3 regions of the Vibrio sp. Vb1574 genome follow, and region 3 is predicted to be linked to each of the others. Evidence: predicted binding sites of a transcription regulator. Region 3 holds the regulator's gene; each other region holds the start of a gene.

Region 1 (11,102 bases), on a different contig from region 3:
TTTGCCATTTCTTTACCCATAGTAGATGGAGAAGCAGGCTGACCGTGTGTACGAGATAGAAGAGGAATGTCGCGGTATTCCACTGCTAGTGCTTTGATAGCGTCGATTAGGTTACGGATTTCTGGAAGAATCACGTTATCACGAGCTTCTTTAAGCATTAGAGCGTGTGATGTGTTGTTGATGTCTTCAGAAGTACATGCGAAGTGGAAGAACTCGTTTACTGCGTGCAGTTCAGGAACGTCTGCTACTTTCTCTTTTAGGAAGTACTCAACCGCTTTTACGTCGTGGTTAGTTGTACGCTCGATCTCTTTGATACGGCGTGCATCTTCTTCAGAGAAGTTTGCAGCAAGGTCGTCTAGGAATTGGTTTGCTTCTGCGCTAAACGCTGGCACTTCTGCAATTTCAGCAGTAGCAGCAAGCTTTTGTAGCCAGCGGATTTCAACGATAGTACGGTACTTTAGTAGACCGTATTCACTGAAAATTTCGCGTAACGCAATTGTCTTGCTTCCGTAACGGCCGTCTACTGGTGAAACAGCAGTCAATGCTGACAGTTCCATGATGTTCTCCTGAATTGGGTTTCTAAATTTCGTGAGCTTTATACCAATAACTGTGGCAATTGTCACGAATATTGCGCAAACGTTTGCGCGAGATTTGTTTTAGTCGAAAAAAATGAGCTCGCGATAAACGCGAGCTGCTTATTTGATATTTTACTACAGACGAGCAAGAAGGATTTGTGCTTGCTCTACCATCTTCTTGCGCCCGAAGATTAGGTGGCGACGCTTACCACCAACTTGACGCCAAAGAACTGCACTACGAATGCCAGATAACAACAGCGCACGAACTTTGTGTTGGCTTGCCGTCTGCTGCAGTACAGATGGCGTGCCCGTTACTTGAATGCGTGGGCCAATAGGGCTAACGACATCCAGATAGATGCTCGCTAAATTGCTGATCATTTGATCGTCTAGTAGCTCAAAGTGCTCTGACTGACGCTTGGCCATTTGAATACGATCACCAAGCTGAGACATAGCATCGTTACGAGAGCTTAACTTACGTTCTAACGCCATTAAACTAATAATGTAACGAGTAATTTCACTGCCTGATGGTGTGCTATCAATCCCTTTAACCAAGCATTCTAGGCCGAGCTTTAGATCGGCTTCGCGACCGAATACGCCAACTGTGTTAGCAGGGTTCGTGCTCAAAATAGCGTTGATTGATGTTTCAAAAGCATCTTGATCACAATGTCCGTTTCTCGCTACCTGTTGAACTAAAGCAACAGCTTGGCAAATCCCAGCGAAAGCGATAGTACGGTCATAAAGTGTATTCGCCACGTAACGACTCCTAAGCTTGAGAATATTTAATGCGTTGCTCGATGATGCCGCCACCTAGGCACACGTCACCTTTGTAGAACACTGCTGATTGACCTGGAGTTACAGCAATTTGTGGCTCGTCAAAGATAACTTTAATGTTTTCATCATCGATAGGGATGATTGTACAAGGAATATCTTCCTGACGGTAACGAGTTTTCACTGTGCACTTCATAACATCGCGAATTGGCTCACGATCTACCCAATGAAGTTGTGATGCAAGTAGACCTTCTGATTTCAACATTGGATGGTCTTTACCTTGAACAGCAATCAAAACGTTACGTTCTAGATCTTTCTCACCAACGAACCATGGGTCCTCGTTACCACCGCCGCCTTTACGGCCACCGATGTGTAGACCTTTACGCTGACCAAGTGTGTGGTACATCAGGCCTTGGTGTTGACCAATCACTTCGCCTTCTGGAGTCTCGATATTACCAGGCTGAGCTGGAAGGTAGCGACCGAGGAATTCTGTAAACTTGCGTTCACCGATGAAACAAATACCAGTTGAGTCTTTCTTCTTAGCGGTAATTAGATCTTGTTCTTCCGCAATGCGGCGCACTTCTGGCTTCTCTAGATCACCAACAGGGAATAGGCTACGTGCGATTTGCTCGTTGCTTAATGTGTACAGGAAGTAGCTTTGATCTTTGTTGCCATCTAGACCACGTAGCATCTGTGGTTTTTCACCATTTTCTGGGAAAGAGCGACGCACATAGTGGCCCATTGCAATGTAATCAGCATCAAGTACTTCATCAGCGAATTCTAGGAATGCTTTGAACTTGATTTCTTTGTTACAAAGAATGTCAGGGTTCGGAGTACGGCCAGCTTTGTATTCAGCAAGGAAGTACTCAAATACGTTATCCCAGTATTCGGCAGCAAAGTTGATAGTGTGTAGGTGGATGCCTAGCTTGTCACATACTGCCTGAGCGTCAGCAAGATCTTCTGCCGCTGTACAATATTCTTCGTTGTCATCTTCTTCCCAGTTCTTCATGAAAAGGCCTTCTACTTGGTAGCCTTGCTGCTTTAGAAGATACGCGGAAACAGATGAATCAACGCCGCCGGACATACCGACGATGACTTTCTTTTGGCTGTTATCAGACATTACTAAACACCACTTAAATAAACGGGATGCAGATTCTATCAGAATCCACAGACCGGTGACAGATCCGAGATCGAAATCACAATTCGTTTCGCTGGATTTTTCTTCAACAAAGATTCGAACGAGTAATTTCGCAAGTATAGAAGAGGTATATATGGCATAGTTGGCCAAAATCCAAGAGGAAACACCAAATGACAGAAGAAAACCAATTTATGCAAGAAAGTGAGTTGATTGAAATTGTGGAAAATCAGCTCGAAGATGGCAACCCGCTTAAAGTAAAAGAAACCCTTATGCGTTTAATGATGACTGGCACACCACGTGAAGATGCGGTTGCGATGATGGCATGTGCGATGTCAATTGAGATTTTTGATGTAATGAAGAATGAAGGTGAGTTCAACCTAAAGCGTTATAGCGAGCACCTTGAGCAACTACCAGATCTCAGCTTTATGGAAGGTGAATAAGCCACCTAAAAGAAAAAAGCTGTCAGCAAACGTTTGCTATAATCGCTTTTATTGCTGCTTTATTATAAGCGGTATAGAATCCGCTCTCCTTTTCATCCCCTTACTCAGACTGACAATATGAAATTTCCTGGACAACGCAAATCGAAGCACTATTTTCCTGTTCATGCTCGTGACCCGCTGGTGAGCCAAGCACAAGAAAGCAAGAAGATGACGCGCACTCACATCATTGGTATTGACCAAACCTTGGTTGATATTGAAGCAAAAGTTACAACGGATGTGATTGAAAAGTACGGTCTGAGTAAAGGTCACTCTCTGGTTATCGATGACGAAAGAGCAGAAGAGTTATACCAGCAACTGAAAGAAGAGAACTTGATTACCAATGAGTATGCGGGCGGTACAATTGGTAACACGCTACATAACTACTCCGTGCTAGCGGATGACCGCTCCACACTACTTGGAGTGATGAGCCAGGATATTAAGATTGGCAGCTACGGTTACCGTTATCTTTGTAATACATCAAGCCGCATGGACTTGAACTACCTACAAGGTGTAGATGGTGCAATTGGCCGTTGTTTTGCTCTTATCACAGAAGACGGTGAACGTACTTTTGCTATCAGCGAAGGGCAAATGAACCAACTCCATCCTGATAGCATTCCAGAGAAAATCTTTAAAAATGCATCAGCACTTGTACTGACGTCATATCTAGTACGTTGCAAAGACGGCGACCCAATGCCGGAAGCAACAATGAAAGCAATTGAGTACGCGAAAAAGAATGATGTGCCTGTTGTTCTGACTTTAGGCACAAAGTTTGTTATTCAAGATGACCCTAAATATTGGCAAGAATTCATTCGAGATAACGTTTCAGTCGTTGCGATGAATGAAGATGAAGCAGAAGCTCTGACGGGGGAATCTGATCCACTTGCTGCGTCTGATAAAACATTGGAGTGGGCTGATCTAGTATTGTGCACGGCGGGTCCTGTAGGTCTATTTATGGCTGGGTATACGGAAGATAGCGCGAAGCGCGAAACTTCTTTGCCATTACTTCCAGGGTCAATTGCTGAATTTAATCGTTATGAATTTAGTCGTCCGGCGAAAAAAGACTCATGCGAGGCGCCAATAAAAGTGTACTCGCATATCTCGCCATATATGGGTGGTCCAGAAAAAATTAAGAATACAAATGGCGCAGGTGATGCCGCGTTATCTGCGGTTCTTCATGATATGGCAGCAAATAAATACCATAAAGAAAATGTGCCTAATTCAAGCAAGCACAGTAACGAGTATTTAACTTACTCTTCTTTTTCTCAAGTCTGCAAATACGCAAACCGTGCGAGCTACGAAGTTCTCGTGCAACATTCACCACGATTGTCGCGCGGACTTCCTGAGCGAGAAGATAGCCTAGAAGAAGCATACTGGGAACGTTAATACGAAGCGGTTTAATTAACTATTCTGTAACTAAAGTAAAAGGCGCATTAAGAAATGTGCCTTTTTTATTTGTAATGGTTTAAATAAAAAGGCTCCCTATGGGAGCCTTTTAAAAATAGCACGGATCTAGATTAGGAACTCATCCAGAGATTTACCTGCATCAAGTTGCTCTTGAATCGCCGAAGGTGTACGACCTTGGCCAGTCCAAGTTTTCTCATTACCGTTTGAATCTGTGTATTTGTATTTAGCAGGGCGAGGTGCGCGCTTCGCTTTGCCTTTCGTCTTAGTTTCGCCAGATAGCGCAGTAATAAGTGCTTCTACATCAATACCGTCTTGAGCGATTTTCTCAGCAATCTCTGCAAGCTTAGCTTCTTGCTCTGCTTGTGCTGCGCGTTCTGCTTCTTCTGCTTCACGACGCTCATCTACGACAGTAGTGAGTTTATCTAGAGCTTCTTCCAATTGTTCTAGAGTCAGCTCACGAGAAAATGCACGAAGGCTACGGATATTTAGAAGGGTTTTAGTCAGCTCTGACATAACGATTCCTATTAAAAGGTTAATGTGTTGGGCACTTTTTATCGTTACGATTAAATAATGCCAATCTATAAATAAACAAAGAGTCCTTATATTTAACTTTATCTTTTCCTTATGTGCAAATGCTAAATCAAGATTTTGTTTAAATTTGACTATTTTTTAAAGCAATTAATATTATTACACTCGAAATAAATCATTATTAGATGAGAACTAAAATCAACAATCATTATTGTATAGAGAGAGTGACAGCTTGGTTTTTTATAAAAAAATTTGAGTTATTACTTAAAAATATGAAGCATCCATCTTTAATGCTGTGTCATATATCCTTAATTTATTGATATAAGATAAACCATGATATTTCTAAGGTAGTAATAATGTTTCATAAATAACATGATTGATGTGATTTCAGTTGCACAAAACTTATGGAAGTAGGCAAGGTTTATAAATTATCTCAGCCATTATTTATTTGTTTAATTTAGTTTGATGTGTTGCATTGACTCTCATCATAAGTACAATGGCTGCCACCTGATGCAATATTGCAGACAATTTGTTGTTAATTTGTACAGTTAGTGGTTAATTGTTTGTTGTTGCCGTAGAGGCGCGGTCTCGAAGAGTAGCTATTATTGGGGTGATGCCAATGAGTAATAGTGGAAGGCGAAGATTGCCGAAGTAAGTAACTCATCAAAGTTACTTGCTGGGGTTGTATCTGAAAGGAACAACACTGCCATAGTATATATTCACATTAAACTATGGAGCGCTACTGTAGGGTTGGGTGGAGTGTTCGCTTCCCTGTCGCTAAGTTCAACATGAGCACGTATCGTATGCTACGTGACTTGTCTGCAGTAGATCTCTAGCCAAACTTTGGTTTTTGAAGATCATGAATTTAATAGATTTTTCTAGTTCTCCTGTTTCATTATTGCCACCTATTGTCGCTTTGACTTTGGCGATTTTTACTCGACGTGTATTAGTTTCCTTGGGTGTAGGTATCGTGCTAGGTGCGGTGCTACTTAATAGCTGGTCTATCAGCGACACCGCAGGTTACGTCAGTTCTCAAGTTTCTTCTGTCTTTATTGAAGATGGCGGAATTAACACTTGGAACATGAGCATTGTTGGTTTCCTAATCTTATTAGGTATGACAACAGCTTTATTAACGCTATCTGGCGGTACTCGTGCTTTTGCTGAATGGGCACAATCTCGAGTGAAGAGTAAACGCGGCTCCAAACTTCTTGCCGCCTTTTTAGGCGTATTCATTTTTGTCGATGATTACTTTAATAGCCTTGCTGTTGGTGCGATCTCTCGCCCAGTAACCGATCGCTTTTATGTGTCTCGCGCTAAGCTTGCGTACATTCTAGACTCAACCGCTGCTCCAATGTGTGTAATTATGCCTGCTTCTAGCTGGGGTGCTTACATTATTACTATTATTGGCGGGATCTTAGTCTCACATGGGATCACAGAGTATTCGGCTCTTGGCGCATATGTTCGTCTTATCCCAATGAACTTCTACGCCGTTTTTGCGCTGCTAATGGTGTTCGCTGTTGCATGGTTTGGTCTTGATATTGGTAAAATGCGTGAGCATGAAATTTCTGCATCGCAAGGTCGTGGCTTTGATAAAGACAAAGAAAATGACTCGCAAGAAGCGCATGACCTAAACGAAGAGCTAGATATCCGTGAAAGTGAAAAGGGTAAAGTGTCAGATTTGATACTTCCTATCGTGACGCTGATTATCGCGACTATCGCTTCAATGCTTTACACGGGTGGCCAAGCATTGGCTGCTGATGGTAAGGAGTTTGCGCTTCTTGGTGCTTTTGAAAATACAGATGTAGGTACATCACTAATCTACGGTAGCTTGCTTGGCTTAGCAGTTGCACTGTTTACTGTTGTGAAGCAAGGTCTACCAATGGCTGAGATCGCACGTACACTTTGGATTGGTGCTAAGTCTATGTTTGGTGCGATTCTAATCTTAGTATTTGCCTGGACCATTGGTTCTGTTATCGGTGATATGAAGACTGGTACTTACCTTTCGACAATGGCGCAGGGCAACATTAACCCGCACTGGCTACCAGTTATCCTATTCTTGTTGTCTGGCCTAATGGCGTTCTCAACAGGTACTTCATGGGGTACGTTCGGTATCATGTTACCAATCGCGGGTGACATGGCTGGGGCAACAGACGTAGCGCTAATGCTACCGATGCTGAGTGCGGTTTTAGCTGGTGCGGTATTCGGTGACCATTGTTCACCAATCTCAGATACGACTATCTTGTCATCGACGGGTGCACGTTGTAACCACATTGATCACGTATCAACACAGCTACCTTATGCATTATCAGTCGCGCTTGTTTCATGCGTCGGCTTTATTGCCCTTGGTATGACTGCTTCAATTGCGTTCTCGTTCATTGCAGCGTCGATCACATTCGTTATCGTTTGCGCTATTTTGTCATGGCTTTCAAAGTCTAAAATAGCGTCTTGCCAGAGTGCGTAATTCACTGATTTAAAAGGTGAAATTGTAGGAGGCTTCGGCCTCCTTTTTTATTTGTATTATACAATTCGAATTTTTTTAAAATTAAGGGTTGAAAAAAGTAATCAGCTTGGTTAGTGTGGTTGGTAACAAAGCAAATGAGAAGAGCCTTGAAATAAGTATGCGTAATTTTGTAATGAACATTCATCACCATCATCACCCAATCTAGTCTTTCGGGAGATGTACGCATACCCGGGAGGCAGGAAACTCCCGGAGGTAAAATCAAAGTAAAAGCAGATTTTAAACCCTCGGGAGACTTCAATCTCCCGAGGGTTTTTTAGTTTTATTAGTTTGAAAAATACTTAGATATCAAAATCTTGTATAGGGACAAAGCAATGCAAACACAACGTTTAAGAATCGCAATTCAGAAAAAAGGTCGTCTTAGCAAAGAGAGTCAAGCTCTACTAAAACAGTGCGGCGTAAAGTTCAACGTGATGGGCGAGCGTTTAGTTGTCCATTCTGAAAATATGCCAATTGATTTACTCTTGGTTCGTGACGACGACATCCCAGGTTTAATTATGGATGGCGTTGTTGACCTTGGCTTTATTGGCGAAAATGAACTAGAAGAAGTTCGCCTTGACCGCAAAGCATTAGGTGAACCCTGCGAGTTTGTTCAGCTTCGTCGACTTGATTTTGGTGGCTGTCGTTTATCTATCGCAATCGACAAGGACGAAGAGTACAACGGTCCACAAGACTTAGCTGGCAAGCGTATTGCTACAACGTATCCTCAACTTCTAAAAGCGTACATGGATGAAGCCGGCGTTCCATTCTCTACATGTATGCTGACAGGCTCTGTAGAAGTTGCGCCTCGCGCGGGTCTCGCTGATGCTATCGCTGATTTGGTTTCTACAGGTGCAACACTGGAAGCGAACGGCCTTAAAGAAGCTGAAATTATCTTCAAATCAAAAGCGACATTGATTCAACGCACAGGTGAGTTCGACGCAGACAAAGTGGCGCTAATCGAAAAGCTGTTAACTCGCATGCAAGGCGTGCAGCAAGCGAAAGAATCTAAGTACATTATGCTTCACGCCCCAGCAGAGAAGTTAGATCAAATTAAAGCGCTACTGCCAGGTGCTGAAGACCCAACTGTTCTTCCTCTTTCTGCAGATAAGCAGAAAATGGCTGTTCACTTGGTGAGTTCTGAAAACCTGTTCTGGGAAACAATGGAACAGCTGAAAGAGTTGGGCGCAAGTTCAATTCTCGTTCTACCAATTGAAAAAATGATGGAGTAAGCATCATGAGAACAGTCGTTTGGCAATCATTAAGTGAGAATCAGCAAGACTCTATTTTGGAGCGCCCTGCTATTGCAGAAGGTGCCAATATCACCACTGCTGTGGCCGAAGTTATTGCTAAAGTTCGAGAAGAAGGTGACTCTGCTCTTATTGAGCTGACAGAAAAGTTTGACCGTGTTAAGCCTGAATCCATTCGTGTTTCTTCTCAGGAAATTAAGGCAGCGTCAGAGCGTTTGTCAGAGTCAATGAAGAGCGCACTAGAGCAAGCTTACGCCAATATTTCTAAGTTCCACAAAGCGCAAAAGCCGCAACCGATCAAGGTGGAAACGCAGCCAGGTGTTCTTTGTGAACAAGTAACACGTCCAATTCAAAAAGTGGGTTTGTACATTCCTGGTGGCAGTGCGCCTTTGCCATCGACTGTTTTGATGCTCGGCGTTCCTGCAAAAATTGCAGGTTGTCGTAAAGTCGTTCTTTGTTCTCCACCGCCAATCGCTGATGAGATCCTTTATGTCGCGAAACTGTGTGGCATTGATGAAGTGTACAACGTCGGTGGTGGCCAAGCAGTTGCTGCAATGGCTTATGGCACCGAGACTGTATCGAAAGTAGATAAGATCTTTGGTCCGGGCAACGCTTACGTGACCGAAGCAAAACGTCAGGTTAGCAATGATTTCCGTGGTGCTGCGATTGATATGCCAGCAGGTCCATCAGAAGTTCTTGTGATTGCCGATGAAACCGCAGATGCAGACTTTATCGCTGCGGATCTTTTGAGCCAAGCGGAACACGGTCCTGATTCTCAAGTGGTACTTGTGACTCCTTCTCCTGTGATTGCTGATCAAGTGACGGATGCGGTTCAACGTCAGCTTAAGGAGCTATCTCGTGCAGACATCGCAGAGCAAGCATTGGCTTCAAGCTTGATCATCATTGCCGAGTCTCTTACTCAATCGGTTTCCATTTCGAATTACTACGGTCCTGAGCACTTAATTGTTCAGACTAAGAACCCACGCGAGCTTTTACCTCTATTAGATAACGCAGGTTCTATCTTCCTAGGTGATTGGTCGCCTGAATCAGCAGGTGATTACGCATCGGGCACCAACCACGTCCTTCCTACTTACGGTTACACACGTACTTATTCAAGCTTAGGTTTGGCGGATTTCTCTAAACGAATGACGGTTCAGGAGCTTTCTGCTGATGGTTTAAAGAACCTTGCACCAACGGTAGTCACGATGGCTGAAGCGGAAGGTCTGGACGCTCACAAACGTGCTGTTACTATCCGCGTAGAAAAATTAGCAAGTAAGTAAGAATAAGAGAGTAATGAGATGGAAAAGCTAGCGCGTAAACAAGTCCAACAGCTTACCCCTTATATGTCGGCTCGCCGAATCGGTGGTACGGGTGACGTATGGCTAAATGCCAACGAATCACCATTTAACAATGAATACAAAACAGACTTTGCTCGTCTTAATCGTTACAGCGAATGCCAACCGAAAGAACTGATTTCCGCTTACGCAGCGTATGCGGGTGTTAAACCAGAACAAACACTGACTTCTCGCGGTGCTGATGAAAGTATTGAACTACTGATTCGTGCTTTCTGTGAGCCGGGTGAAGATGCGATTCTTTACTGCCCACCGACTTACGGTATGTACGCCATCAGTGCAGAAACCATAGGTGTAGAGCGTAAAACCGTGCCGCTAACGTCAGATTGGCAACTAGACCTTGCAGGCATCGAAGCTAATCTGGATAACGTGAAACTGGTTTTTGTATGTTCGCCAAACAACCCAACGGGTAACTTGGTTAAGCGTGAAGACATTGTGTCTCTGCTTGAGATGACAAAAGACCGTGCAATCGTGGTAATGGATGAAGCGTACATCGATTTTTGTCCAGAAGCGTCAACGGTAGACCTACTGGCGCAATACCCGAACCTTGCAATTCTGCGTACTCTGTCGAAAGCTTTTGCGCTTGCAGGTCTGCGTTGTGGATTTACGCTTGCGAACGAAGAGCTGATTAATGTACTTCTTAAAGTTATCGCACCTTACCCAGTCCCAGTTCCAGTGGCAGAAATTGCGACTCAGGCGCTTTCGGAAGCTGGTTTAGCACGAGCGAAGTTTCAAGTTCTCGATTTGAATGCAAACCGTGCTTACTTGCAAGTTGGCCTTTCAATGATTCCGGGCTTGGAAGTGTTTGAAGGGTGGGGAAACTACCTATTGGTGAAATTCCCAGATGGCGATGACCTTTTCAAAGCGGCTTGGGATACGGGCATTATTTTGCGTAACTCGCCAATTGAAAACTGTGTGCGTATCAGTGTGGGTAACCGTGACGAGTGCGAAAAAACGCTTGGATTTATCAGAAACTACTACGCATAAATAGAGACAGAATTTATCGCTCTCGCTCAATAGCGGGAGCGCCAAAAGAATAGCAATAAGGAAGTTCGAGTGAGCAAACAACAAAAAATCCTTTTTATCGACCGTGATGGCACCTTAATTGTTG
Region 2 (11,102 bases), on a different contig from region 3:
GTCTGCGACAAAGCTGTCGGTTTCACGTGAAGCCGTACCGTTACCAATCGCAATCAAATCCACGTTGTACTTACGCACCAACTGCTCAACGATTTGTGCTGACTTGTCGTATTGTTTTTGTGGTGGGTGAGGGTAGATGGTTTCGGTTGCAAGCACTTTACCTGTTGAGTCGACAACCGCGATTTTTGAACCTGTACGCAGACCCGGATCTAGACCAAGTGTTGCACGAGGGCCAGCCGGTGCTGCCATCAACAAGTCTTTTAGGTTAGTGGCGAATACTTCAATCGCTTCGATTTCAGCGCGCTCTTTCATTGAGCCCATTAGCTCGGTTTCCATGTGCATCGATACTTTGATGCGCCATGCCCAGCTGATCACTTGCTTACGCCAGGTATCCGCCGGTGCGCTGCTTAGCGTCACGCCATAATGGTCGGCGATAATCGTTTCGCAGTAAGACTGACGAGCGCCTTCTTCCTGTTCTGGATCAGCGTTCATCGCCAATGTCAGGAAGCCTTCGTTACGGCCGCGTAGCATCGCCAGTGCGCGGTGCGATGGCACTTTGCTTAGGGGCTCGTTGTGGTTGAAGTAATCTTTAAACTTCTCGCCTTCTTGCTCTTTGCCTTCAACGACTCGTGAGACCAGTTCCGCATTGCGATTTAAGTGGTTGCGAATTTTTTCCAGTAAGTTTGCGTCTTCTGCGATGCGCTCCATGATGATCGCGCGAGCGCCATCCAATGCAGCTTTGGTGTCTGCGATGCCTTTGTCTGCATCAAGGTATTTGCTTGCTTCGCTTTCTGGCTCGGTTTGTGGATGATTCCAAAGCTGATCTGCGAGCGGCTCAAGACCAGCCTCAATCGCGATCTGACCTTTCGTACGACGCTTGGGTTTGTAAGGTAGGTATAAGTCTTCAAGACGAGTTTTGCTGTCTGCCTGCGCGATCTCTTGTTCTAGCTCTGGCGTCAGTTTGCCTTGCTCTTGGATTGATTTGAGGATGGTTTGGCGGCGATCATCCATTTCACGAAGGTAAGACAGACGGCTGTCCAAAGTACGAAGCTGGGTATCATCAAGGCCCCCCGTCACCTCTTTGCGGTAACGTGCAATAAAAGGGACAGTGTTGCCATCATCAATTAGGGTGACAGCGGCGTTGACTTGCTCTGGGCGAACATTCAGTTCTTGAGCAATCATGCGACAGATAGCTTGGCTCATCCGTGTTTTCTCTTTTAATTCAGTTTTGGTTGTATAGAACATTGGGGTCGTTCGAAGAATTTGCAATGTTTTAAATTAACGAGGCAAAAATTTACCGGGCGCTGGTGGACATCAGTCATATTTATGTCAAAACTGTAATTAAATTGAGAACTTATATCCGCAGTTATCGACTAACCTAATTCCACGGTTGTTGATATCACTAAATGTACCTCGGCTTATACGGATAATCATGATGAAAAAAATGTCTTTGGCGTTAGCGCTTACGAGTGCCTTACTTGCCGCCCCGCTTAGTTGGGCGCAGTCTATCTCAGGAACCACACAAGCTCCCGTTTATCAGCTCGATAACAAATTGGTACTAGGGCGTGTGGAGAGCGTCTACTACAGTGACATTCCGGAACTAAAAGCGGTGCCATTTATTGGCAAGATTGATACTGGTGCAGATACGACATCGATGCATGCGGAGAATATCCATGTCAGTAGCTCACACCCAGATTACCAAGATTTGAAAGATAACGAGTTACTTTGGGCGATTGTCGATGACTTAGGTGGTACGAAGGCAAAGTGGGACGCCGACAGCTTTAAGCCATATCAAGTAAAGGTTAGCTTTACGGTTCCTCACCCTTATACAGGGAAGGAAATACAGATTACCGATGATCTGGAAAGAGTGAGCGCGATTCGCAGTCGAACAAGCAAAAGGCCCATCCTACGCCCGACAATAAAAATGCCGATGACAATCGCTGGTCACACCGTTGATACGGAAGTGAACCTGACCAAGCGTACGCAATTCTCTTCTCCTATCTTGATTGGTAAAACCTATCTCGATGATAACGCATGGGTCTTCGCTGGTTACGATTACCTTCAAGAACAGCCACGCGCAAAAATGATTGGCAAAAAAGAGACGGTTGAAGTCGAAGGTGTGCCATATAAGATCAGCATTTCAACTTCTAGCCGTTATACCAACGTCCATGCACTGGACATCAAGGTAGACAAAAAGCATAACGAAGTCTCTTTTATGTTAGAGGGCGAGAATGGCAAGCGTCATCCAATGACATTACCCTTGGTACGAATGCTGAAAACGACCAAAAGCGAGCGCCCTTTAGTCTATTTACCCGTAAAAGTCGGCGAAAATGAAACTCAACGTTGGTTGGTGTATCTGCGTGATCGCAGTAAGTTCAGTTCGCAAATTCGCTTAGGTCGGGACGTCGCGAGTCAGCACTTTGTTATTGATACGGACAGAGAAAATCTACTGGGTGGCGTAGAAAAAACGTTCAAAAGCGCACTCAAATCAAAACCTCTTGTCGTTTCACCAGAAGAACAGGTCACCATTGATGGTTATACCGTCCCTGCTTACCCCACTTTTACTGTGAAAACGCCATTACTGCGTGTAAATGGGTTTGAAGTAACAGAAAAAGGTAAGGATGAATCCGTCACGTTTTATTTAATGAACGATGAGGGGAAAGAAGAAAAAATCACCAAACCAGTGTTGAAAAAGCTCAAGGTTGGCAGCGCGGTTCGCCCTGTTGTCGAAGGAGACTTTCTTCTCGGTAGAAAAGACACATCAATGAAGTTTGCGCTCGATGTGCTTGATGAGGGTGACACTCAACCCTTTTTCGTCTTTGGTCATGACATAGCCAAGGGTGGTGTGTTGCTGAACACTCGCGCAGACCATCTACTAGATGCAAGGCCACTTTTCAAAGCTGGCCATATCGAAGTGGCTGAAGTTGAGGGGATGTCTTTCCCTGTGAAGTTAGACACGGGTGCAGATGTAAGCTCAATCAATGCTAAGAACATCAAGCAGTTTAAGAAAGACGGCAAAGACATGGTGAGCTTTACCTATGAGAACGATCTTGGCATGAAACAGGCGTTTACCAAGCCTGTTGTTGATGTCATGCGTATTAAAGCTAAGAAAGGCGAGAAAGCGAACGTACGCCCTGTGGTTGAAATGCATGTTAAGCTTGGCGAATTAGAGAAGAAGATCCGAGTCAACTTACAGGACCGAGGTCGCTTCCATTACAGCATGATTTTAGGTAAAAACCTCCTAAAACATGGCGCGGTTGTTTCGAGTGATACGAATTACATCGTGACGCAAAAACCGGATTACGAAAAGTAACACTCTGGCCGCCTTATCACCTTGATACCCAAAGCCTGAACAACATTGGATCTTTGGGTATATCATCTCCTTAATGCTGCCAAAGAGCAGCATTTTTTAGTTGAGATAGGAGTTAATTTGAAAACTAAGCTGATTACACGAGAAGGTTACAACAAACTCAAACAAGAGCATGATTACCTTTGGAATGAAAAGCGCCCGGAAATCACCAAGATCGTCACTTGGGCGGCGAGCCTGGGCGATCGCTCAGAAAATGCGGATTACACCTTCAATAAACGTTTACTCCGTCAGATCGACCGCCGTGTCCGCTTCCTTCGTAAATTCCTGCCAGAAGTCACGATCGTTGACTATTCTCCGCAACAAGAAGGCAAAGTCTTTTTTGGTGCATGGGTGGAAATAGAAAATGAGGCAGGAGAAGTGAAAAAGTTTCGTATTGTCGGGCCTGAAGAGATTTATGGCGATGCGAAAGACTACATCTCTATCGATTCACCTATGGCGCGAGCGATGTTAAAAAAACAAGTGGACGAAGAGTTCACGGTACGCACCCCAGAAGGTGAAAAAGAGTGGTTCATCAACTCAATTGAATACACTCAACCGGCCTCGGAAGACTGAGGCTTTATCACCGATTCAAGTCTCATGAAGTTCACTAGAAGTGACTTGGGTCTCAACGTCAGAATATTTGGTATAAAGGCATAGTGCCTTTCTCGGAGAAGTAAAATGAACAAAGCAGTCATGTGTAGTGCTGCACTAACAATAGGATTCTCACTTTCAGTTTTTGCTCAAGATGAAGTGAAAGGCTGTGACGCTAAAGAGTTAGCGGTAGAGCAGCAGCTTGAGTATGCAAAAGCGCAAGGTAATGAGCATCGCATTAAAGGCTTGGAGCAAGCACTTTCCGCTATCCAGAATGAATGCTCGGAAGGTGAGCTGCGCCAAGAGCTGCAAGCAGACGTGGAAGAAAAGACTAAAGAAGTTGAGGAGCGAGAGGAAGAATTAGTCGAAGCTCAGCATTCGGGGAAAGCAGACAAAATTGAGAAAAAACGTCACAAGCTTGCTGAGGCACAGCAAGAGCTGCTTGAGGCCAAACGTGAACTGGAATGGAATTATGGTCAATAGTAGGTGCTGAAAATACCTGCTAGAGAGAGAATAAAGCGCTTAAGATAAAAAGAGTAACAATTTGCTTGAGCACGTTAGGAAAAACAGTGATACATTTTCGACAATAGACGCTTCTGAAAGGATGTTTCAATGCAAGAAAATCATAAAATTTTAGTGGTTGATGACGATGCTCGTTTACGTGCTCTATTGGAGCGTTACCTTTCTGAGCAAGGTTTTCAGGTACGAAGTGTCGCCAATGGCGAACAGATGGATCGCCTACTAACGCGCGAAAACTTTCACTTAATGGTGCTGGACCTAATGTTGCCAGGTGAAGACGGTTTGTCGATTTGTCGTCGTCTACGCCACGCGAACAATATGTTGCCAATCTTAATGCTCACCGCGAAAGGTGATGAAGTGGACCGCATCGTAGGTCTTGAGGTAGGGGCGGATGATTATTTGCCAAAACCGTTTAACCCACGCGAATTATTGGCTCGCATCAAGGCCGTATTACGCCGCCAAACCGTAGAGTTGCCGGGTGCACCAAGCACGGAAGAAAAAGTGGTGGAGTTCGGGGAGTTCCGACTCAATCTAGGCACTCGCGAGATGTTCCGCGGTGACGAGGCAATGCCACTCACCTCTGGAGAGTTTGCTGTTCTAAAGGCGCTCGTGATGAATGCACGTGAGCCAATGTCACGAGATAAATTGATGAACATGGCGCGTGGCCGTGAATATTCTGCAATGGAACGCTCTATTGACGTACAAATCTCACGCTTACGTCGCATGTTAGAAGACGATCCGAGCAAGCCGCGCTACATTCAAACCGTGTGGGGCCTAGGTTATGTTTTCGTCCCAGACGGCAAAGAGGTGTAATCTCTTCACTCCATAGCCAGCACTTGGCTATAGCAACTTCAGCCTTCATTACCTTCCCTTTGAAGGCTGAAATTTCGCGATTAGGACCACTAGGAACGTTCCATGCGCATCCGAAGTTCACTGACACAATCTATTCTGCTGTTCATCTCTTTGCTTCTCGCGAGCCAAGTTTTCTCTTACTACGCCGTTTTTAACTACGCGTTGATGCCGAGTTTGCAGCAGTTCAATAAAATTCTCGCCCATGAGCTCAATTTGGTGCTTGATGATGAAGGACCTTTAAAGTCTGATGCACCGTTAAGGCGTCAATTATTAGAAAGACTAGGGGTGACGGTGCATAGTCTCGATAGCGATAAGGCGATTGAATTTCATCACGCAATGTCGATTGATTTGATGTCTGAAGAAATGAGCCAAGAGCTGGGTTCGCCCACAGAAGTGCGCTTATTGCTTGGCGATGAAAGTTACATTTTGTGGATGCACATCGAAAAGTTGCCGAACTCCATCATTCGTATTCCGTTATCTGAGCTGCAAGAAGAAGATTTTGCCCCGCTGTTTCGTAACAGCTTGATTATGGCGCTGCTGATCATTGCAGGTGGTTGGTTGTTTATTCGTTTGCAAAACCGTCCACTTTTGGCTTTGGAGAGAGCCGCGAAAGACGTCGGTCGAGGTGAGATCCCGCCCCCCTTAGCAGAGAAAGGCGCATCGGAGATTCGCTCTGTAACTCGAGCCTTTAATCAAATGTCGAAAGGTATTCAAGAGCTAGAAGAGGACCGAGCCTTATTAATGGCGGGGATTAGCCATGACTTACGAACACCTCTGACGCGTATTCGCCTAGCGACAGAAATGATGTCTCCTGAGGACAGCTATCTTGCGGAGGGGATCATTAGCGATACGGAAGAATGTAATGAGATCATCAGTCAGTTTATGGATTACCTCAAACCGGTGAACCAAGAATCGTTTGAAGCGGTTGATATCAGTACGATTGCCAGTGACGTCGCCAGTTCTGAAGGTGGTTATGAGGTTGAAATTGAAACAGATCTTAATCTTAACTTGCCGCCAGCCAAAGGAAGCGCGATTGCGATTAAGCGGGCGATCAGTAACTTAGTTGTGAATGCGCTACGTTATGGCAATGGCTGGGTCAAAATCAGCACTGGTGTGACAGCAGATAAGCAGCTAGTGTGGATTTCAGTAGAGGACAACGGACCGGGTATCGAGCATTCTCAAATCGCGAGGTTATTTGAACCCTTTACGCGTGGTGACACCGCTCGCGGTAGTGAAGGCACTGGGCTAGGGTTGGCGATTGTGAAGCGTATAATCAGCCAGCATTCAGGTTCTGTGGTGATGCGTAATCGCAGTGAAGGCGGTTTAATCGCTCAAATCAGCTTTCCTACCAAGTAAGTCGATGGCCCGCACCCTTTAAAACAAAAAGCCCAACCTAAATAGGTTGGGCTTTTCTTATTCTCAATAATCTTAAGACTCTTTCACTTCCTGAGGAAGTTCATCTTCGTCTTCCAGTTTCTCTGGCAGAAGTAGATTTAAAATGATCGCAGTGATACCACCTGCTGCAACACCAGTTGAGAAAATACTCTTAATAAATTCTGGCATAAATTGCAGGATCTCTGGTTTTTGCGCGATACCAAGTCCCATTGAGAAGGATAAGGCCATGATCAGAATTGCGCGGCGATCGAGCTCAACACGAGAGATAATACGTACACCAGCGGCAGCAATCGTACCAAACATGACAATTGTTGCGCCGCCAAGTACTGGCTCAGGAATCAGCTGAACAAAGCTAGCGACGCCAGGAAACAAGCCAAGAATCACTAACATGCCAGAAATAAAGTAACCCACGTAGCGGCTCGCGACTCCTGTTAGCATGATGATGCCGTTATTCTGGCTAAACGTTGAGTTCGGGAAGCTGTTGAAAACGGCTGCGATTGCAGAGTTTAAGCCGTCTGCTAACACACCGCCCTTAATGCGTTTCATGTACACTGGGCCTTTTACTGGCTCACCAGACACTTCAGATGTTGCGGTAATATCACCGATGGCTTCTAGTGCGGTAATAAAGAAAATCAGTACCAGCGGAATGAACAGAGACCAGTCAAACGATAAGCCATATTGCATTGGTACGGGCAGTGCTACGATCTCGGTTGCGCCTAGCTGAGAAGTATCTACCATCCCCATAAAATACGCCATGATGTAACCCACTAGCATCGCAATCACGATTGAAGCCACACGGATGTATGGGTTTTTCGAGCGGTTTAAAATCACAATTAATCCAAGTACCGTCCCAGCCAGAGCAAGTTTGTCTAAGCTGCCGAAGGTTCCTTCATTTAATGCTGCGTAGCCACCGCCCATTGATACTAAGCCGACTTGAATCAGTGTGAGACCGATAAGAGTGACGACGATGCCTGAAACAAGCGGAGTGATGATTCGGCGGGCATGCTCCAACACGCGAGATAGGAAAATTTCTGCAAATGATGCGACTAAAATCGTACCAAAAATGGCAGCCATCATGGTGCTGATGTCTGCTCCACCGGCTTTCAGCGATAGGCCTGCTCCAATAATAGGACCTAAAAAGTTAAAGCTGGTGCCTTGAACAGAGAGCAAACCAGAGCCAATTGGGCCAACGGTGCGAATTTGAATAAACGAAGACACGCCTGACGCAAATAAAGACATGCTGATAATGGTGTTGGTTTGATCGGCCGGAACGCCCAAAGATTGGCAAATGATTAATGAAGGTGTAATCACCGCAACGAACATCGCCAATAAGTGCTGAAGTGCGGCAAAAATGGTTTGAGGCAAAGGTGGTCGATCGTTGAGTTGATAGACCAGTTCCGAAGATCGGTTTGAAGTTGTCATTGTTTGTCTCGCTAGTCGCAATATTTCCCTAGTTCTCGCTGAATGGGAGAGCAGGGTGGAGTTGACGTCGTTACCTGTGATTGCTGTTAATCAGAGTCAACTCAGGTTGGTGGAGTGTGATCTAACACACTTAAAAATTTGTGCGCGATTATAGAGAGATTCACTCAAAAAGCAAACGTTTGCTTTGTTTTTGGCGCATTAAAAAACGAGCCATTTGGCTCGCTTTCAATCATTACGCTTTGGAGTAAATATCCCGCTCACCCAACCAGCGATCGATAATCGCTGTTGCGTTAGACGGGTAATTGTCATGAATATGACGCGAAATGCGCTGAACTTCGGGAATCAGGCGATGATCTCGAACTAAGTCTGCGATTTTGAAATCAGCAAGACCTGTCTGCTTTGTACCCAATAGTTCACCAGGGCCACGAATTTCTAGGTCTTTCTGCGCAATGACGAAGCCATCGTTACTTTCACGTAGTACTCCGAGACGTTTTTGCGCGGTTTTTGACAGCGGAGAGTGGTACAGCAGCACACAATGGCTAGCAACGGAACCTCGGCCCACGCGACCTCTTAACTGGTGTAATTGTGCCAAACCAAGACGTTCAGGGTTTTCTATGATCATCAAGCTAGAGTTTGGCACATCCACACCAACTTCAATCACTGTCGTTGCGACCAGCAAATGCAGTGTATTGTCTTTGAAATCTTGCATCACCGCTTGTTTCTCTGCCGGCTTCATTCGTCCGTGTACTAGACCAATTTTTACGTCCGGTAGCTTACGTTGAAGCTCTTCTGCGGTATCTGCCGCGGCTTGCGCTTCTAATACTTCCGACTCATCAATCAGGGTACACACCCAATATGCCTGCTTGCCTTCGTTTAAGCAGGCATTTCGGACACGCTCGACGATGTCGTCACGTTTTGTATCAGGAATAGCAACGGTTTGAATCGGCGTTCGACCCGGTGGTAGTTCGTCAATCACGGAAGTTTCCAGATCGGCGTAAGCGGTCATGGCTAAGGTGCGAGGAATAGGCGTTGCTGTCATGATGAGCTGATGTGGATAAGCGCCTTGTTTTGCACCTTTCTCACGCAGCTCTAAACGTTGGTGGACACCGAAGCGGTGCTGTTCATCAATGATGACCAAAGCAAGGTGATGAAATTCAACGTGCTCTTGGAATAGCGCGTGAGTACCCACTACCATTTGCGCTTCACCACTGGCAATACGAGCCAGCTCGGCTTCCTTTGCCTTACCTTTGAGTTTGCCCGCTAACCAACCGACTTGAATGCCCATGGTTTCAAACCAGTTTGCGAAGTTGATAGCGTGTTGCTCGGCCAATAGTTCGGTTGGCGCCATGAGTGCCACCTGATGGCCATGCTCAATGGCTCTAACAGCGGCCAAAGCGGCAACCAACGTTTTCCCCGAACCAACATCGCCTTGCACTAATCGCATCATTGGGTGCGGTTTTTCTAGATCGGCTTCAATCTCTTGTACTACTCGGGTTTGAGCGTTTGTAGGAGAGAAAGGCAGTTGGGCTAAAAGCTGCGTTTTTAGTTTATTACAAGGACCGAGAGGTAGCGCTGAATCCTTCTGACCTTTGCTACGCACCGCTAGCATCGATAAGTTTTGTGCGAGCAATTCTTCCATGATCAAGCGGATTTGGGCAGGATGTTTGCCTTCGTCAAACTCATCTAAATTAATGGTTGGTGGTGGGCGATGAATGGTGTGCAGCGCTTGCGACATCGTGATTTGATGGTCATACAACCCCGCTGGAAGTAATTCCTGCACTGCGGTTTTATCAAGCAGGGCTAAAGCTTGTTCGGTAAGGTTGCGTAATGTGATTTGGCGTAAACCATCGGTGGTGGGATAAACAGGGGTTAAGCTCTGTTCTACATCGGGCTTTTGCTCGCTGACGTAAAACTTGTAGTCAGGATGAACAATTTCCAAACCCATGCCACCGCGCTTAATTTCACCGTAAGCATGTACTAACTTACCTTGCGTGAAATTGTTCTTCATGGCTGCGGTAAAGTTGAAAAAGCGCAGCGTGATAGTGCCATTACCGTCGCTGATTTTTACCGTTAGCATTTTGCGCTTACCGAAGATGGTGTCGACTGCCATGACCTTACCTTGCACTGCCGCCCAAAGGCCAGCATGCAGTTTGGCAATAGGGTAAATACGAGTACGATCTTCGTAGCGTAACGGAAGGTGAAACAGCAAATCTTGAACGCTATGTAAGCCAACTTTGGCGAGTTTTTCTGCGACTTTCGCGCCAACTCCAGAAAGGGAGGTTAATGGGACGGCAGATAACATTTGGGCGGACATAGAGGGCTCAAGAAAATGGTTAACATAGCAGTATGTTAACCATGGAGCTGTGTTTTTGTACAGGAAAAAATAGTCATGCTTTAGTTAGTGTCATGATTTGACTGATAACCTATCATTCCGAGGAGCTTTAGCGACATCAGGATTCTATTTCCAACAAGTATGTCGCTGAAGTTAACACTATCAGCATCTGTATATTTGAGAATTAGATCCTGAACCACGCTCCTTCGCCGCCGTTCAGGATGACGAAAGTCTGTTACTTGCTTTGCATCTCTTGCCACCACGCGTCATCGGCGATGATTTGACCTTCTTCATCGAGTGGTGGGTAAACGAGCCCTTTTCGTTTCGCGACCTTTGCCAGCACTGGGTGACCACGTTCAAAGAGAATACGGTTGATTGTCTCTTTAGGCAGAGCGCTTTCTTCTCGGTCGTACATGCCTGCGGCTTCACGTTGACGTTGCGCTTCATACAAAATTACGGCACTGGCAACCGATACGTTTAGTGACTGCACCATGCCCACCATCGGGATAATAATGTCTTGATCAGCAAGCTGTTTGGCTTGCTCTGAAGCGCCAACCTTTTCGCTGCCTAAAATGATTGCCGTTGGTTTGGTGTAGTCGATCTCGCGAAAATCGACGGCGGTGTCCGAAAGATTGGTCACCA
Region 3 (11,102 bases):
TCGCTTGCTCTTCTACCATCATCACGCGTTCTTGCGCTTCTTCCACGACCATCATTTGTTCTTCAAGACGCTCACTTAGCTCTTCAAGATCTTCTTGGTAGCGTTCGATCTTCTCTTGCTGGCGCAGTGCGTTTTGCACCAGTTGCAAGTGATCCGAAGCCGCTTGGTAATCTTGCTCTAGCGCCGATTCCGACTCGATCAAAAGTTCCAGCTCTTCTTGAACGCGATTAAGCAGATTGTTTTGTTCAATCAAGGTCTCGCGAGAACCAAATAACTCTGAACGCAAAGACAATGTCTGTTCTAGTTTTTTACGACGCTCGTTAGCATGGCGCATATAGTCCGCTGCCACGTAGTTAGTCGACTCTGTGATCAAGTGTTTGAACAAGTCACGGTCTGCTTGCGTAGTTTTGATCGCTTCTAGCGTCATGCGGTTTTCACGCAGTGCCGATTCCATATCTTGGAACGCTTTTTTCACGCCGCCGTTTTGTGGCAAAAGGTAGTCACGTAGCGAGCGCGTAATCGCACTTGAAATACCACCGTAAAGCGATGCTTCGATCAGGCGGTAGAATTTAGAGCGGTCACCAGAGTTACGCAGTTTCTTCGGAATCACACCGAATTCAAACATTTGTGCGTGGTAATCCACGATAGAAGAGAACGCTTTGAACTGAACGCCTTCAAATTCCGCGATCGATTCTTTTACTTCATTGATTTGACGTACACGAGCTTGAGTCGCCGATACGCTTTCCACCAAGATATCCGTTGGTTTCACATGGCTTGGAAGACCTTGGATAACAAACGGTTTGATGTCTACTTTCTTATCACGACCCGCAACTTGCTGCAGTTTTACTGCAAACAATAGGCGTTGGTTACGTGAGTTCACCACGTCCAGCGCCGCATAACATGCGCCCGGCTGTAGCTTACCGTACAAACCTTTGTCGCGAGACGATTGGCTGCTGCCTGCTTCTGTCGTGTTACGGAAGTGCAGCAGCGTTTGGTCAGGAATCAATGCGGTGATGAACGCCGCCATTGTGGTTGATTTACCTGCACCGTTACCACCTGATAGCGTGGTGACCAGACCATCGATGTCAAACGTACGGGCAAAGAAGCCGTTCCAGTTGACCATGGTCAGCGATTGATATTTACCGCGTTCAATCATGCTCATGCTTCACCCTCTTCTGTCGTTTCTTCTTGGGCTTGGTCGTCTTGATCTTCTTCAGACAATAGGCTGCCTTGGCTTGGCTCTTTGGTGTGCACTACTGCTTCACCATCACGGATCAGACGCAGTTGCGCTTCACGCATGTCATCGCCAATACGTACATCGGCACCAAAGCGGAATACCGCTTCACTGATGCTGAACTTACCGGTTTCACCGATGTTGATGATCATGCCTAGGCGGCGCAGACGACGAAGTGACGTACGTACTTTTTCAAACAGCTTTTCTTTATCAAGGTCAGAACCAGTCGCACGGTTCGTCACTAGCTTCATCAGCTTGTTTTCATCTGCTAGAGCAAGCAGTTCGTCGTACAGCTCTTGGTTAGTGAAGATGCCTTCGTGCGCAAGACGCTCTGGGCTTAGATAAAGGAAACACAGTACCTTACCCACCAGCATATCCAGTTCAGAAAGAACACTACGGCCAATCAGAGACGTTGAACGAGGACGAAGATAGAAGAAACCTTCTGGCGCTTTCACCAATTCGGTGTTGTAGCGTTGGTAGAAAGAAGAAAGCTCAAGTTCGAAATCCGACAGCAACGCGTGGTTGTCTAGATCTTCACTTGAGATATGACGCCCTGCTCGAAGCATGCTGTCTAGCGCTGGGAACAGAGGGTTAGAAATTGCTTTTGCCAGATTCTCTGACATGTATTCATTAGTATCGGTCGATGACATTCGCTTGTACCTTTGCCCCAAATTCGTTGATTGCTTTCCAGTCTGGCTGAACAGCTTGGTAGTCGGATTCTGAGTAACCCAGACGTACCGCCTGATCAACGACAATGCGAGCTAAATCAAAGTGATGAGTGTATGGGTGTTGTGCAAGGTAATCTCGCAGTACCACGCTCAAGTCGATTGGTGTGCCTTGATCTTTATGCGCTTTTAGCATGTCACCAATTCGCTCTGCCAACTCATCATTGACTTGTTGAAACTCTTCGTATTCTACTTCCATCGGAACTTGACCCGTGACCTCGTCATCACGCAGTACTAGGGCCTCATCACGAAGGTCAGAAAGCCTCTCCGCATCTGCATAAGTCAGATACCAAGGCGCATCGAAGTAATCTTTGACGGATTGACGCAGACGCGAGCTAAACGCACGGTTCTTATCCATATCGATTGCAGTACGAATAAACTTGTGCACGTGTCGGTCGTAACCAATCCAAAGGTCGATCGCTTGCTGGCCCCAGCTTGTGATTCGGTCCAGCTTCATTTGCAGACCAAACAAGGCTTCTTCGATAAACTCCAGCTCAGGGTCACCGTAAACAATTTCTTGAATATCGAGGATCTGAGTTTGCAGTTCATCACTGGCGGCTTGCAGCGTATCTTGAAGTTCACGCAACGTGCTTGATGTTTCTGACAGAAGTGCTTCACAGTTGTTGATCGCTTCGCGCCAGTCTTTGTTAAGCAGGTCAGCAATCTGTTGTTTCACTGACTGTTGCTGCTCATCCATAACACGTTGGTTGAGGTCAATTTGATCGAAGATTTCGCCTACAGAATATTTTAAAACACCGTATACGTTTTTCTTCCAGTGACCCGGTGTGCCACCTTTTTGTGCTGCCTCAATCGCTTTCGCCATTTCATCCGCTACCATGGATAGCTGGATAGATAGACGCAGTTTTGAGAACTCACGATGACGCACGTAGTAGTCGGTTATTCCTATCGCTAATGGCGACAAGCGGTAAATGCTCGCTCCGTCAGTAATTTCACTGACAAAACGGCTCATAAGACGCTGCTTAACCATCTCGTTGATCGCATTGTTCGCACGAAAAGCCGAAGCTTCGCCGGTCTCATCAAATAGTCGAGTGACGATGGCAAATGCATCATGCAGTTCACCTTCACCCAGTTCTTCATCGAACCTTTCATTACTCAGTACGGCAATGGCTATCAAAAATGCCAATCGCTCTGTGGTCAGGTTCAACGAGAAATCGTGCTGCTTAACCCAGCCAACCAGCTCATCGATTGGTTGCTCTGCAGCATTGAGAGTCATCTCACTCATTGTTATTCCTGTTTATCGTTCTTTTTAGCCCACACATGAATGTAGCGGCCTAATGAGAGGTATGGCTCTTGTCGACAAAGTTGTTTTTCTAGCGCCAACACATCTTCAAACTCGTAATCACCCATGTATTCCATATTGCCTATGTAATCACTAAATGAGCGAATACCAGATTTGCCACAAATATTAAAACCTGAATTTTCTATCCACTGGTAGACTTCTTCAGGTTTTAAGCCTTTTTGCGGCTGTAGTTTAAATCTTTTTCGGTGAGGCATGCCGTCTAATATATGAGGAATGTTGCCACAAACCACGTTTTTATAGACTAAACCGTGGTGGTTGTAGAACATGACTGATGCGATACCTCCCGGTTTTACTTGTTCAAGAACTGTTTCAAGTGCGGCCTTAGGATCAACCAGCCACTCCATCACAGCGTGGAACATAACCAGATCGACCTGTCCATCCATATGTTCACCGATGGATTGGACAGGCGAATGAATCAGGCGATACTGCTCAAGCAAACCGTTTTTTTCAATATCCTGCTTAGCCAACTGCAGCATTTCCGAAGATAGATCACATAAAGCGATTCGATGTCCGAGCTTAGCAAGCTTTTGCGACATTTGTGCCAAACCACCACCAGCGTCCAACACTTCTAGGGGTTGCTGGTCAGCATCTAATTCACTTAGAATCTGTAGAAAATCTTCCCACACAATGATTTGGCGGATCTCCCCTTTATCGGAGCCGTAAATATTTTTTGCAAATTTGTGGGCGATATCGTCGAAATTGCGGTCTTCTGTCACTTCTGCTGAGTTATCATAACGGATTGTGCCGCTATTCTGGCACAAGGAAAGCAGGAATAAAGAGGGATACCCTCATTTTTATTATCAATTGATGTTTTTTCGGACTATTTATGTATGTTTGAGCTGAAAAAAGTAGTGTCAGCCATGCTTATGCCCCTTCCGGCATTGCTGCTGATAGGCTTGTTGGGTCTTGCTCTCATTAGTTTTACTACAAAACGTAAAACTGGCTGCTTCGTTGTTCTATTCTCTTTTGTTGGCATTTTTCTTGTTGCCTTCCAACCTGTTTCAACCAAGCTTCTTATGCCGTTAGAGCGAGAGCATAAAGCCTTTTTGCCAGTTTCTGGCACCATCGACTACGTGATGGTTTTAGGGAATGGTCATGTTATCGATGACGAAATTCCACCCACCTCGCAGTTAAGCCGTGCAGCATTAATGCGCTTAACTGAGGGCATTCGTATTTTAAGAATGTATCCAGGCGCGAAATTAATCTTATCCGGCTATGCTGGCGGATCTGAAATTAGCCACGCGCGAATGATGGCGAACGTTGCCCTTGCGTTGGGAGTCGCGAAATCCGATATCATTTTATTAGAAGATGCGAAAGATACGTGGGAAGAGGCGCGTCAAGCGGCTGCATTCGTTCAACAAAAGGAGATTGTGTTAGTCACTTCTGCGAGTCACATGAGCCGTGCATTGTATGAGTTCAACGCAGCAGGCATTAAACCAATCCCAGCCCCGACCAACTTCTTAGCTATTAGCGAGATAAGTCAACCTTGGGATAAATACTCACCTAAAGCGCGTTACTTAGAACAAACAGAGCTTTATTGGCATGAGTACTTGGGCAGTATTTGGCAAAGGTTGCGTGATACTGTCGGCCAAACACCAATGGTTGAAGCAAACTAGTATTATCTTGAAGCCACAAAAAAGGAGAGCCGAAGCTCTCCTTTTTCTTTTTACGATTGAGTTATGTTCCAACTAGTCACCAGCAAACATATAGCCTTCGCCGTGTACCGTTACAAAAATCTGTGGGTTCTTAGGATCGAACTCCATTTTTGCGCGCATACGTCGAATAAGAACATCAATGGTGCGGTCATTCGGCGCATCCACTCGATGGCTGATCATGTTCAAAATACGCTCACGACTTAACACCTGGTTAGGATAAGACGATAATGCCACCAAAAGTTCATACTCTGCTTTAGTTAGTTTTACTGGCTCACCGTTGCGGCTAAGTGCGCGACGTTGAATGTCGAATGTCCACTCCCCAAAGCGCACAATGTGCTCTTCACTGGTTTCATTCGCTTTCGAGCTGCCACTGCGCGCCGCTGAAATACGCCACAGCAAGTTTTTAACGCGAACTAACAGCTCTCTCAGTTCAAAAGGTTTTGTCACATAATCGTCAGCACCCATTTCTAGGCCTACGATTTTATCAATGCTATCCGTGCGTCCTGTTACTAATATGATACCAATATCCGATTGGCTACGTAACTCACGAGTAAGCATCAGGCCGTCTTCACCAGGCAGGTTAATATCCAGCATGATCAGGTCTACATCGCCCGCTTGCAAAACTTCACGCATTTCTGCGCCACTCTCTGCTTCGCTGACTTGGTAGCCCTCATTTTGGAAATATCCCGCAAGCTTACTACGAGTTACAACATCATCTTCTACGACTAATACGTGATAGCTCATTTACACCACTTTTCTGTCTTCTTATTATCCAAGACGTATTCTATTCATAACTAGTAACATTTCTAGTCATAGATACATTAAAACGCAAGATTTAGCGTTTTTATTGATTCAAAACAAGCTTGCCCATTGCTATTAATAAACGGTCATTTTTGACCATAAAACATAACAATTATAGTTACTGCTATTCATTTTAATTGATTACACTTAGGGGATATCCCTAATTGACTTTGTGATGCATGACTTGAAGCATCATTCAGGAGCCCAAAATGCAAGAAGTGAAAGCTTTTAATGAAAAACGCGCTGAAATTTACTGGTGGTTTTCGAGCTTGTTCGCAAAAGAACTAACAGAGAAAGAATTGGAAGCCTATCACAGTGTTGAAATTCGCAGTTTTCTCGCAGGTTTAGGTGAAAATGAGTCGCTAAAACCAGCCGTTGATAGCCTAGTTGATGCATTGAATCGGTTACAAGATCGTGAAGATGCACAACTAGAGCTTGCAGCTGACTTTTGTGAACTGTTTTTGAAGACAGAAAAATACGGCGCTCTTCCTTACGCATCCATATACATTGGTGAATCAGGTTTACTGAATGACAAGCCAGCTGAGGAAATGGAAAAGTTGATGGCTGAATTTGGCGTTCAAGTAGACGAAAACCTAAAGGAACCTGCGGATCACTTAGCCGTTGAGCTCGACTTTCTCGGGAACATGATTATCCGCTCAAACGAGCTTGAACAAGAAAAACACATGGAAGAAGCCTTCGTTAAACAAAACGACTTTATCCAGCAACAATTGATGTCTTGGTTACCTCAGTTTTCAGACAAATGTAAACAATTCGACGAATTTGGATTTTACTCGAGTGTCGCGAAACTATTAGTTGCATTTTGTAAACTAGACAGCGCCTACCTTCTTGGTGAATAATTGCCGCCTATTTTTAGGGAGCCTGCCTATCGGGCTTCCTGTATGCCGAAAGTGACCAATTGTAAGTAACTTGGGTATAATATTCGTTTGCCTTAACTTAGCGCAAAGACGCTTGGTTATTTAGCAGTCAAAATGTGACTTCAAATACACAAATCTCGTGCTGAAAACATTGCTAGTCAGTCCACATAGGGCTAAAATGTGAGCGCAAACGATTAAATATGATTTATATGTAAACCGCTGAAATATAGCGGTTTTTGTGTTTTCTTAACAGGTTGATGGCAATTTCTCATCAGATAGAAAAAAGATAAAATTCATCGACCGATGCTGCTACGCACCCTTTTGTCGCACTTGGATCAACCGCTGCCGAGACACTTAGCGCCAATTTTATATTGCTAGGTGTGAAACCATTAGAGCATCAGGTACATCCAATACGACATATTTCAGTAGCTCGATACAGGACACCATTTATGGCCACGATAAAAGACGTTGCTCGCTTAGCCGGCGTTTCCACTACGACAGTTTCGCACGTTATCAATAAAACGCGTTTCGTTGCAGAAGCAACGCAAGAAAAAGTAATGAAAGCCGTTGACGAGCTGAATTACGCGCCAAGTGCCGTTGCACGCAGCCTAAAATGCAACTCAACTCGTACGATTGGCATGTTAGTAACTCAATCAACTAACCTATTTTTCTCAGAAGTGATTGATGGCGTTGAGAGCTACTGTTACCGCCAAGGCTATACTCTGATTTTATGTAACACAGGCGGGATTTACGAAAAACAACGCGATTACATTCGTATGCTGGCTGAAAAGCGCGTTGATGGCATCCTAGTGATGTGTTCTGACTTAACCGAAGAACTAAAAGAGATGCTTGACCGTCATGCGGACATTCCTAAAGTGGTCATGGATTGGGGCCCAGAGAGCTCACAAGCAGACAAGATCATGGATAACTCAGAAGAAGGTGGCTACATTGCAACCAAACATCTGATTGACAATGGTCATACGGATATCGCTTGTCTAAGCGGTCATTTTGAAAAGCTTGCTTGCCAAGAGCGCATTGCAGGTTTCCGTCGCGCAATGAGCGAAGCGAACCTAGCTGTAAATGAAGACTGGATCCTTGAAGGTAACTTTGAATGTGATACGGCCGTATTAGTTGCAGATAAAATTACCGCAATGGACAAGCGCCCGACGGCGGTATTCTGTTTTAACGACACAATGGCTCTAGGCCTAATGAGCCGCTTGCAACAAAACGGGATCAAAATTCCTGAAGATATTTCAGTGATCGGCTACGACAACATCGAGCTTGCAGAATACTTCTCTCCACCGCTAACGACTATCCACCAACCTAAACGTCGTGTTGGTAAAAATGCATTCGAAATTCTACTTGAGCGTATCAAAGATAAAGAACACGAAAAACGAATTTTCGAGATGCAACCTGAGCTTGTAATTCGAAATACTGTGAAAAAAATGAACTAAATTTCACTGTATTTAACCGTGTTAAATAAGCGCTCTACAGGGGCGCTTATTTTTTTGGAAAAATTAAGCATTCTCTAATACTTCACACCACTCTAATAACAATTGACTAACGTTAACTCCCTGTTTTATATAAATGTAATATATATTAAGAACTCCTTTTCAAAGGCCAATTTGCACCTTTCCATATGCAAAATAGAGCATTCAATCTATCATTTTTATTGAACCGAAATCACACTTTTAACGCTAAACCGTGATGTTAATTCAATATAAGAAGTATGCTCATTGTGTCACGCACAGGGCAAACCATTCGAAAGAGTGGGACGCAAAGCCTCCGGCCTGAACCATATTACGATATGGAAGGTAGCGGGGTTACCGATGGCAAGTGTGTAAGCAATGACTTTACTCTGTAATGACATTGTTTTTACGCATGTTTGCTACTCTCTCGGACCTGACTTTTGGTGGCGTAATATTAATTACACCGAGATAACAAAACATGGATAAACCGATACTCAAAGACTCTATGAAGCTATTTGAGGCACTTGGTAATATCAAGTCGCGCTCAATGTTTGGTGGCTTCGGACTATTCGCTGATGAAACAATGTTTGCACTAGTGGTAAACAATCAGCTTCATATCAGAGCAGACCAAAAAACTTCATCTGACTTCGAGAAACAAGGGCTAAAGCCTTACGTTTATAAAAAACGTGGCTTTCCAGTCGTTACAAAGTACTACGCTATTTCCAGCGATTTATGGGAATCAAGCGAACGCTTAATCGAAGTAGCGAATCAATCATTGAAAAAGGCAAAGCTTGAGAAAGAACAGCAAGCAAGTACAAAGCCTAACCGTTTGAAAGATTTGCCTAACTTACGACTGGCTACCGAGCGCATGCTAAAAAAAGCCGGCATCGAATCCGTAGAGAAGCTTGAAGAGGAAGGTGCGCTTAACGCCTATAAAGCGATAAGAGATACGCACTCTGCAACCGTCAACATTGAGTTGCTATGGGCACTAGAAGGTGCTATCAACGGCACTCATTGGAGTGTGGTACCTCAAGCTCGCCGAGATGAGTTGATGAACGGCCTCCAATAAAAGTCGGCCTAAAAACTATCTTGTAAAACCGCAGTCTAATCTGCGGTTTTTTTGTGAAATTTTTTCGGTTTTCCTACTGTCTTATTACATATATCCCAAATTGGAATCAAAATTATGAATAAGAAACTGATATTAGGTCTCATCCTACTAGCGGCTATCGTCTTTTTAGGTATTAACTTTGGCCAGTATTTAACCTTAGAGAATGCAAAAGCCCAACAAGAAGCACTAACTACATACATCGATCAGAATTTTGTATTCTCGGCTGCGATTTACTTTTTTACCTACATTGCAATTACCGCTTTTTCTATCCCAGGAGCGGCAGTAGTCACCTTACTTGGTGCAGCCTTATTTGGTTTTTGGACAAGCTTGCTACTGGTTTCTTTCGCTAGCACTATGGGGGCAACACTGGCCTTCTTGAGCAGCCGATACTTATTGCGTGACTGGGTACAAAACAAATTCGGAAATAAACTCAACGCAATTAATCAAGGTGTCGAAAAAGACGGAGCTTTTTATCTATTTTCCTTGCGTCTAATCCCTGTATTCCCTTTCTTTCTAATCAACTTACTGATGGGCTTAACACCGATGTCTGTAGGTCGATTTTATCTCACTAGCCAAATAGGTATGCTGCCAGGCACAGCCGTATATCTGAATGCAGGTACTCAATTAGCAACAATTGAAAGCCTATCGGGCATTGTTTCACCCGCAGTATTAGCGTCTTTTGCGCTATTGGGACTATTTCCAATCATCACTAAATGGGTTATGAATAAAGTAAGGCCGACACCAAGTCAGCAAAACTCGTAATTGGTGAAGTGGGTATTTTGATGAAAATATTTATCGCTAAAAACCCAGCAGAAGCACACATTGTATGTGAGCTGCTTAAAGTGGAACAAATTTACTGTGAAGTTCGCGGAGAAGGTATTTTCGGCTTAAAAGGAGAACTGCCGTTTGGTGATGATACCGATCCTTATGTGTGGCTTTTTGACACGGCACAAAAGATGAAAGCTGAAGAAATAGTAAAAGCATATCGAAAACAATCCGATAGGCATGAGTATCAAGATTGGCAATGCCCAAAATGTCATGAAATAAACGAAGGGCAATTTGGTGCATGTTGGCAATGTGGATATCAACTAGGAGAGCTATAGCGGCTCTCCTATTCAGTGGATGCACTCAGTTTTAAGCACATACAGCTTGCTGTTTAATAAACTCGATGGAGTGTTGATTGAAGTCTTCTGGACGCTCTACATTGCATACATGACCACAATTCGGGATTTCTCGTAGAATGCTGAGCTTATGTGCTGCAACCATTTCTTTGACAGGTTTAATAAACATGTAATCCCTGTCGCCCATTAAGTAAAGAGTCGGAATGGGTAACTCTCGATCTTTAAAATATTTCATTAACGGATTTACATCAGCGGCAAGAATAAACCAACGTTTAAATTCTTTTTGGCAAAGCTTCTTGGCTTCGCGAATAAAAAGGTGGCGAGATTCTCGTTGGCTTCTTTGAGGCATAACAATATAAGCGAACAGTTTGTAGAGCCACATGTATGGTAGGATATGCTTACAAAAATTACCTAATTTCACCAATATCTGAGAACGAGTGTTAAGCCTTGTGACAGCACCGCCGAGCACCATCGAACGTACGCGCTCTGATGACAATTCAGCAAGGTTTCGAACAATAATAGTACCAAGCGACATACCGACAAAATGAGCGGATTGGATCTTTAAATGGTCCAATACTTTCAAAATATCTTGGGTAACTTCCGTAAAGGTATAACGGCTAGCAATGAGCTCTTTAAGTAACTGATTTGACTTTCCATGACCTCTTAAATCGATCAGCAATAAGTTAAAGTGTTGCTTGTAAGCTTTAATTTGCTTGAACCAGATAGAAGAGCTACCACCAGCACCGTGCACAAATACAACCCACTCATTACTAGTAGGGTGCAAATAGGTTTT

What was found. Region 3 encodes PurR, which represses purine synthesis genes. Its sites were predicted from a motif close to TNANGNAAACGTTTNCNTNA; they were not measured.
Region 1: a site for PurR is predicted at 2,943-2,962, ahead of R7O12_RS05610 (inosine/guanosine kinase). Genes of this name have one in related genera too.
Region 2: a site for PurR is predicted at 8,296-8,315, ahead of R7O12_RS21495 (uracil-xanthine permease family protein). Genes of this name have one in related genera too.

What each region holds. Positions count from the first base shown of each region.
Region 1 is NZ_JAWOTC010000005.1:77,346-88,447, forward strand. Features, by position in the region: gene purB (adenylosuccinate lyase) at 1-557, opposite strand, end outside; gene hflD (high frequency lysogenization protein HflD) at 711-1,328, opposite strand; gene mnmA (tRNA 2-thiouridine(34) synthase MnmA) at 1,339-2,463, opposite strand; gene R7O12_RS05605 (hypothetical protein) at 2,652-2,921, shown strand; gene R7O12_RS05610 (inosine/guanosine kinase) at 3,039-4,343, shown strand; gene R7O12_RS05615 (H-NS family nucleoid-associated regulatory protein) at 4,470-4,877, opposite strand; lysine riboswitch at 5,460-5,642, shown strand; gene tet(35) (tetracycline efflux Na+/H+ antiporter family transporter Tet(35)) at 5,752-7,353, shown strand; His leader region at 7,534-7,671, shown strand; gene hisG (ATP phosphoribosyltransferase) at 7,725-8,621, shown strand; gene hisD (histidinol dehydrogenase) at 8,627-9,919, shown strand; gene hisC (histidinol-phosphate transaminase) at 9,938-10,978, shown strand; gene hisB (bifunctional histidinol-phosphatase/imidazoleglycerol-phosphate dehydratase HisB) at 11,048-11,102, shown strand, end outside.
Region 2 is NZ_JAWOTC010000052.1:17,494-28,595, forward strand. Features, by position in the region: gene R7O12_RS21465 (Tex family protein) at 1-1,203, opposite strand, end outside; gene R7O12_RS21470 (RimK/LysX family protein) at 1,433-3,313, shown strand; gene greB (transcription elongation factor GreB) at 3,431-3,922, shown strand; gene R7O12_RS21480 (DUF1090 domain-containing protein) at 4,028-4,423, shown strand; gene ompR (two-component system response regulator OmpR) at 4,553-5,272, shown strand; gene envZ (two-component system sensor histidine kinase EnvZ) at 5,375-6,667, shown strand; gene R7O12_RS21495 (uracil-xanthine permease family protein) at 6,740-8,128, opposite strand; gene recG (ATP-dependent DNA helicase RecG) at 8,361-10,442, opposite strand; gene trmH (tRNA (guanosine(18)-2'-O)-methyltransferase TrmH) at 10,696-11,102, opposite strand, start outside.
Region 3 is NZ_JAWOTC010000059.1:1,626-12,727, reverse strand. Features, by position in the region: gene mukB (chromosome partition protein MukB) at 1-1,156, opposite strand, end outside; gene mukE (chromosome partition protein MukE) at 1,159-1,884, opposite strand; gene mukF (chromosome partition protein MukF) at 1,865-3,202, opposite strand; gene cmoM (tRNA uridine 5-oxyacetic acid(34) methyltransferase CmoM) at 3,205-3,996, opposite strand; gene elyC (envelope biogenesis factor ElyC) at 4,111-4,896, shown strand; gene torR (two-component system response regulator TorR) at 4,969-5,679, opposite strand; gene torD (molecular chaperone TorD) at 5,946-6,593, shown strand; gene purR (HTH-type transcriptional repressor PurR) at 7,061-8,065, shown strand; cyclic di-GMP riboswitch class I at 8,353-8,442, shown strand; gene R7O12_RS22420 (TfoX/Sxy family DNA transformation protein) at 8,559-9,149, shown strand; gene R7O12_RS22415 (TVP38/TMEM64 family protein) at 9,264-9,950, shown strand; gene R7O12_RS22410 (DUF2007 domain-containing protein) at 9,971-10,291, shown strand; gene R7O12_RS22405 (alpha/beta fold hydrolase) at 10,323-11,102, opposite strand, start outside.